2 regions of the Anoxybacillus sp. CHMUD genome follow, and region 1 is predicted to be linked to the other one. Evidence: a T-box and tRNA genes for the amino acid it is inferred to sense, from the RefSeq annotation. Region 1 holds a T-box; the other holds one or more tRNA genes.
What was found. The T-box of region 1 lies ahead of tyrS (tyrosine--tRNA ligase). A T-box ahead of a tRNA ligase gene usually reads a tRNA of that ligase, here a tRNA-Tyr.
Positions count from the first base shown of each region.

Region 2: it has a tRNA-Tyr gene. The T-box ahead of tyrS (tyrosine--tRNA ligase) is inferred to sense a tRNA for this amino acid. The anticodon was not compared.

Region 1 covers NZ_SDLG01000009.1:9,817-13,215, forward strand. Annotated here, with positions in the region: gene rpsD (30S ribosomal protein S4) at 212-814, shown strand; gene tyrS (tyrosine--tRNA ligase) at 851-2,110, opposite strand; T-box leader at 2,163-2,387, opposite strand; gene ETB99_RS07960 (transglycosylase domain-containing protein) at 2,526-3,399, shown strand, end outside.
Region 2 covers NZ_SDLG01000022.1:41,675-45,073, reverse strand. Annotated here, with positions in the region: partial or broken rRNA gene ETB99_RS12550 (23S ribosomal RNA) at 1-117, shown strand, start outside; rRNA gene rrf (5S ribosomal RNA) at 484-600, shown strand; tRNA gene ETB99_RS12540 (tRNA-Asn) at 767-841, shown strand; tRNA gene ETB99_RS12535 (tRNA-Thr) at 844-916, shown strand; tRNA gene ETB99_RS12530 (tRNA-Glu) at 932-1,003, shown strand; tRNA gene ETB99_RS12525 (tRNA-Val) at 1,014-1,089, shown strand; tRNA gene ETB99_RS12520 (tRNA-Thr) at 1,149-1,224, shown strand; tRNA gene ETB99_RS12515 (tRNA-Tyr) at 1,230-1,314, shown strand; tRNA gene ETB99_RS12510 (tRNA-Gln) at 1,460-1,534, shown strand; tRNA gene ETB99_RS12505 (tRNA-Lys) at 1,559-1,631, shown strand; tRNA gene ETB99_RS12500 (tRNA-Gly) at 1,638-1,712, shown strand; tRNA gene ETB99_RS12495 (tRNA-Ala) at 1,714-1,786, shown strand; gene rocF (arginase) at 1,922-2,818, shown strand; gene sigW (RNA polymerase sigma factor SigW) at 2,942-3,399, shown strand, end outside.

The DNA.
Region 1 (3,399 bases):
ACTATAATAGCCTTTGTGTAAAATATTGCAGCCTTTGTGCTCACATTTGTATGTCCATTTTGTTCCCCTTAGAGACGTGCGTCTCTAATTGGAGGTTGTATCGTGTAACTCTCAGCTGCTAGGGCGAGGATACATGAAAACAAAATGGCGATAAATAGTGAGGCACGACTGTTTTTATTTTACCAAAAATAAAAACAAAGGAGGAGCATTTATGGCTCGTTATACAGGTCCAACATGGAAAATTTCTCGCCGCCTTGGCATTTCGTTAAGCGGTACAGGTAAAGAGTTACAAAAACGTCCTTACCCACCAGGTCAACATGGTCCAGGACAACGCAAAAAACTATCTGAATATGGCATTCAGCTTCAAGAGAAGCAAAAACTTCGCCATATGTACGGTGTAAACGAACGTCAATTCCGTAAAACGTTCGAAGAAGCAGGTAAAATGGCTGGTAAACACGGTGAAAACTTCATGATCTTACTTGAGTCTCGCTTAGACAACCTTGTTTACCGTTTAGGTTTCGCACGCACTCGCCGTCAAGCTCGTCAGTTAGTTAACCACGGTCACATTTTAGTTGATGGCAGCCGCGTTGACATTCCTTCTTACCGTGTAAAGCCAGGCCAAACGATTTCTGTTCGCGAAAAGTCTCGCAACCTTCAAATCATTAAAGAAGCGCTTGAAGTGAACAACTTCGTACCTGACTATTTAACACTTGACGCAGACAAATTAGAAGGTACTTACACTCGTTTACCTGAACGCTCTGAGTTGCCTGCGGAAATTAACGAAGCATTAATCGTTGAGTTCTACTCTCGTTAATGAAAAAATCCTCTCTGCTTCGGCAGAGAGGATTTTTTATGCATAACGAATTAAGTAATACTTTTTCTTACCACGACGAATGATGGTAAAACGTCCTTCCATACGGTCTTCTTCTGTCATCATTTTATTCACATCTTGCACACGCTCACCATTGATATAAATCGCTCCGTTTGTGACATCCTCACGAGCTTGACGCTTCGATGGGCAAATACCACTTGCTACAAGTAAATCAACAAGCGCCATCTCTTTTTCATCGCAGACGTACGATGGCACATCTTTAAACCCTTGTTCAATTTCATCCGCTGTTAGTTTGGCTACATCTCCGCTAAAGAGCGCTTCAGAAATGTTGATCGCCTGCTGCAACGCTTCTTCCCCATGAACGAGGCGCGTCATCTCAGCAGCTAGCGCTTTTTGCGCTGCCCGTTTTTCTGGCGCTTCAGCTGTTTGCTTTTCCAATTCGATAATTTCTTCATGTGATAAAAACGTGAAGTATTTCAAATATTTTACGACATCACGGTCATCTGTATTAATCCAAAATTGGTAAAATTCATATGGAGATGTTTTATCAGCATCAAGCCATACTGCTCCACCTTCCGTTTTCCCAAACTTCGTTCCATCCGCTTTCGTTACGAGTGGGACAGTTAGTCCAAATACTTTGGCATCTTCTTCTGTTTTTCGGATGAGCTCTAACCCTGCTGTAATATTCCCCCATTGGTCACTTCCACCAACTTGCAATTTACAACCATACATTTCATATAACTTTAAGAAATCGTATGCTTGCAAAATCATATAGCTAAATTCTGTAAACGAAATTCCTGTTTCTAATCGAGACTGTACAGATTCCTTTGCAAGCATGTAGTTAATTCCAAAATTTTTCCCCACATCACGTAAAAACGTAATGACATCAAGCGATCCGATCCACTCGTAGTTATTCGCAATAATCGCTCGGTTATTTTCTTTTTCAAAATCTAAAAAACGACTTAACTGCTGTTTAATTCGTTCACTGTAATGAGCAACTGTCTCTTTTTCATTCAACTTTCGCTCCGCTTTTTTCCCACTCGGATCCCCAATGAGCCCCGTCGCTCCACCGACGAGCGCAATCGGTTGGTGTCCCGCCTGTTGAAAGCGACGCAACATTAAGATCGGAAGCAAGTGACCGATGTGCAAACTATCCGCCGTCGGATCAAAACCGCAATATACTTTTACTTGCTCTTCTGATAGCAATGCTTTCAGACCTTCTTCATCCGTCATTTGATTAATTAAACCGCGAAATTGTAAATCTTGGAGCAAATCCATTGCAATCACCCTTTCTAGTCTATAGTCACAACAAAAAAACTCGTCCTTCACATGAAGGGACGAGTTTATATCGCGGTACCACCCTACTTAGAGAACACCTATGTTCTCTCACTTCATTGCCATAACGGTCGACACCGTCTTTTGCTACTTGGCACACGCCGTTCGCAAAAGATGCTCCCGGAGGTAATTCATGCTCATCTATGCGCTAGTTCGCACCAACCACTAGCTCTCTGGTCGCAGGGAGATAAGCACTACTCATTCCGATCATCGCTCAATTATTTACATGTCGGTATATCCTCTTTTATCATAAAACATTCATCGTTGTCAAGATATTGAAACAAATTTAGACATTTACCGATATGAAAAGACAAATTATGATATAATAATGAAAATACAATACGGATGGGAGGTCACTATGTCTGAAAAACAAGTCAGATTTTCTTGGCAAAAGCTATGGCGCCATTTCACAATTACATATGAAGTCATTTGGAACGTATGTTTAATTATATTCATTGCTAGCTTATGTGCGTTCAGTTTTGCCTTTGGTGTCGGGGCCGGGTATTTCGCTTCGCTTGTGAAAGATGCCGAACCGATTCCTTACAAAGAAATGAAAAAAGATATTTATAACTACGAAGAAACGACACATATTTATTTTGCTAATCATCAATATCTTGGTTATTTTCGATCCGATTTAGAGCGAGACGAAATTAAACTTTCAGAAGTTTCCCCTTATTTCATTCAAGCGATTATCGCGACGGAGGATGAACATTTTTATGAGCATAAAGGGGTTGTACCAAAAGCAATTATACGTGCCATTTTTCAAGAAGCAACAAACTCCTCAACACGTAGCGGTGGGAGTACATTAACACAACAGCTTGTTAAAAACCAAATTTTAACAAATGAAGTGTCATTTGAACGAAAAGCAAAAGAAGTATTACTTGCTTTACGGCTTGAGAAATTTTTTTCAAAAGATGAAATTTTAGAGGCATACATGAACGTCGTACCTTTCGGTAGAAACGCATCTGGACGAAATATTGCTGGCGTTCAAGCTGCCGCAAAAGGCGTTTTCGGTGTTGATGCAAAAGAATTAACATTGCCGCAAGCTGCATTTTTAGCAGGATTGCCACAAAGTCCGTTTCGCTATACGCCGTTTACAAGCAAAGGGGAGTTGAAAAACGATTTATCCCCAGCGTTAAATCGGATGAAAACTGTATTATCGCGCATGAAAAAAGCAGGGTATATTTCAAAAGAGCAGTATGAGGAAGCGATTGCATACGACATTACGAAAG
Region 2 (3,399 bases), on a different contig from region 1:
TTTCCCATCGCGTCAAGCGAGTAAGATCCCTTGAAGATGACAAGGTAGATAGGTCCGAGGTGGAAGCGTGGCGACACGTGCAGCTGACGGATACTAATCGATCGAGGACTTAACTAAACACATACGAAAAGCGCAGGCGACTGTCCAGCCACGAAGAACGCGAAAGGCCTGCGAGGAGGCTGTTGCCGCCACAGCAGGACTGAAGCGATTCGAGGGGCTAGGAGCCGCAGCTAGACAAAAGAAAAGCGGAGAACGGTTCTTGACGTAGTCAAGAAAACATCCGACGGAGCCGAAAGCTTTTGACGAAGACGTGCACGCACGTCGAACGGAAAAAGCGCAGGCGTAGGAGGATGTTAGTTCGAAGCTAGACATCACGAAAAGCGGAGGCGACTGTTTAGCCTGTTATCTAGTTTTGAAGGAATAAAAAAATGCTTGACAACAAAAAATATTCCGTTATAATAACATTTGTCTAAAGCATTATTGCTCGGTGACGATGGCGGAGAGGTCACACCCGTTCCCATCCCGAACACGGAAGTTAAGCTCTCCAGCGCCGATGGTAGTTGGCGGGACACCGCCTGCGAGAGTAGGACGTTGCCGGGCAAAACAATATGTTATTCCGCAGTAGCTCAGTGACGAGCGATGCTTCATCGATCAAGCTGCGAGTTGCCTCGACGCATTCATCATCATTGAGTATGCGAGTAGAGGAAGAGGCAGTAGCATTCAATTGAAATAATGGTTAAGCAGTATGAATTACTTACATTTTTATTCCGCAGTAGCTCAGTGGTAGAGCACTCGGCTGTTAACCGAGCGGTCGTAGGTTCGAATCCTACCTGCGGAGCCAGTGCTTCCATAGCTCAGTTGGTAGAGCACTTCCATGGTAAGGAAGAGGTCACCGGTTCAAGCCCGGTTGGAAGCTTGTGTGTCGTATGTTGGCCCGTTGGTCAAGTGGTTAAGACACCGCCCTTTCACGGCGGTAACACGGGTTCGAATCCCGTACGGGTCATCTCTTTTACGGAGGATTAGCTCAGCTGGGAGAGCACTTGCCTTACAAGCAAGGGGTCGGCGGTTCGATCCCGTCATCCTCCACCATACGTTTTGATGAATGTGTAGGAAATTGGGTAGCATAATGTAGTCTAGGGAAAATGACTGCCGGCTTAGCTCAATTGGTAGAGCAACTGACTTGTAATCAGTAGGTTGCGGGTTCAAGTCCTGCAGCCGGCACCATCCGTGGAGGGGTAGCGAAGTGGCTAAACGCGGCGGACTGTAAATCCGCTCCCTTTGGGTTCGGCGGTTCGAATCCGTCCCCCTCCACCATTTGTTTTCACATAATGATTACATACATTTTTGTCATATCAATGTCGGATTATTTCGCGAATTTCCTTCAGAAATTCTCAAAATAATCCTGCGGTGTTAATTCATGAGGTAAATTCTGAGAAGTTAACTCATGAAGTTATATCAATGGGCTATAGCCAAGCGGTAAGGCAACGGACTTTGACTCCGTGATGCGCTGGTTCGAATCCAGCTAGCCCAGCCATTTAATTATAATTTAACTTATAACGAGCCATTAGCTCAGTAGGTAGAGCATCTGACTTTTAATCAGAGGGTCGGAGGTTCGAGTCCTCCATGGCTCACTGTTTGCGGAAGTAGTTCAGTGGTAGAACACCACCTTGCCAAGGTGGGGGTCGCGGGTTCGAGTCCCGTCTTCCGCTCCATGGGGCCTTAGCTCAGCTGGGAGAGCGCCTGCTTTGCACGCAGGAGGTCATCGGTTCGATCCCGATAGGCTCCATACTAAAACCTTAGGTAATACCTAAGGTTTTTTTCTGTTTGTTATAGAATAAATATTCAAAAAGTTGTCGAGTTGAGCCAACTGTTTCTCCTCATGTACAATAAACATCAGATACAACAAGGGGAGGAGATCGAGATGGACATTTCGATTATTGGAGTGCCAATGGACTTAGGACAAACACGCCGTGGTGTTGATATGGGGCCAAGTGCCATTCGCTACGCTGGCGTAGTAGAGCGTTTAGAAAACTTAAATCATGATATTGAGGATTTAGGAGATATTCAAATTGGTCGCGCTGAGCGCGTTCAAGATGTGACAAATCCAAAATTACGAAACTTGAAAGCGGTTGCTGAGGCGAATGAAAAACTAGCCGCTACGGTGGATGAAGTTGTGGCCAAAGGTCGTTTCCCACTAGTGCTTGGTGGGGATCACAGCATTGCGATTGGGACACTTGCAGGAGTGGCTAGACATTATAAAAGTTTAGGCGTCATTTGGTACGATGCGCACGGAGATTTAAACACGGAGGAAACATCGCCCTCGGGAAATATTCACGGTATGTCGCTTGCTGCAAGTTTAGGACTTGGTCATCCAGCTTTAACGATGATTGGTGGATATAGTCCAAAAGTGAAACCAGAAAATATTGTGATCATCGGTGCTCGTGCACTTGATGAAGGCGAAAAACAATTAATTAAAGAAAAAGGAATCAAAATATATACAATGCATGAGGTTGATCGTCTCGGTATGACAAAAGTAATGGAAGAGACGATTGCGTATTTAAAAGAACGAACAGACGGTGTACATTTGTCTCTTGACTTAGATGGGCTTGACCCACATGATGCACCTGGAGTTGGAACGCCGGTGATCGGTGGGCTCTCTTACCGTGAAAGTCATTTAGCGATGGAAATGTTAGCTGAAGCGCAAATCATCACTTCAGCTGAATTTGTTGAAGTGAATCCGATTTTAGATGAGCGCAATAAAACAGCTGCAACTGCTGTCGCTTTAATGGGATCGCTGTTCGGTGAGAAGCTTGTATGAGAGGTGGCATGATGCCACCTCTTCATTTTTTTTAAAAATATGAATATATTCGTTGCGATTTGTGGAACTTTGCTTTATGTTATTCGTATAAAATAGTAGCCCCCATGTGGAGGTAAATATTACATGGACATGTTTATTAGGCAACGCATTAAAGCAGTTAAAAAAGGAGATCAAAGTGCTTTTGCTGATATTGTTGAAATGTACAAAGATAAAATTTATCAACTATGCTATCGCATGTTAGGAAATCGTCATGAGGCGGAGGATGCGGCACAAGAAGCGTTTATTCGGGCGTATGTCAACATCCATACGTACGATCCAACTATGAAATTTTCTTCTTGGTTGTATCGCATTGCAACGAATTTATCGATCGATCGCATGCGTAAAAAAAATCCTGATGTTTATTTAGATGCGGAAGTGTCAGGAACAGATGGGCTAACGATGTACTCTCAGCTTGCAGATAAGGGAACTTCTCCGGAAGATGCTTTAGAAAGCTTAGAGTTACAGAAAATGGTTCAAGAAGCGATTTTAAAATTGCCGGAAAAATATCGCACAGTCATCGTTTTAAAATATATTGACGAGCT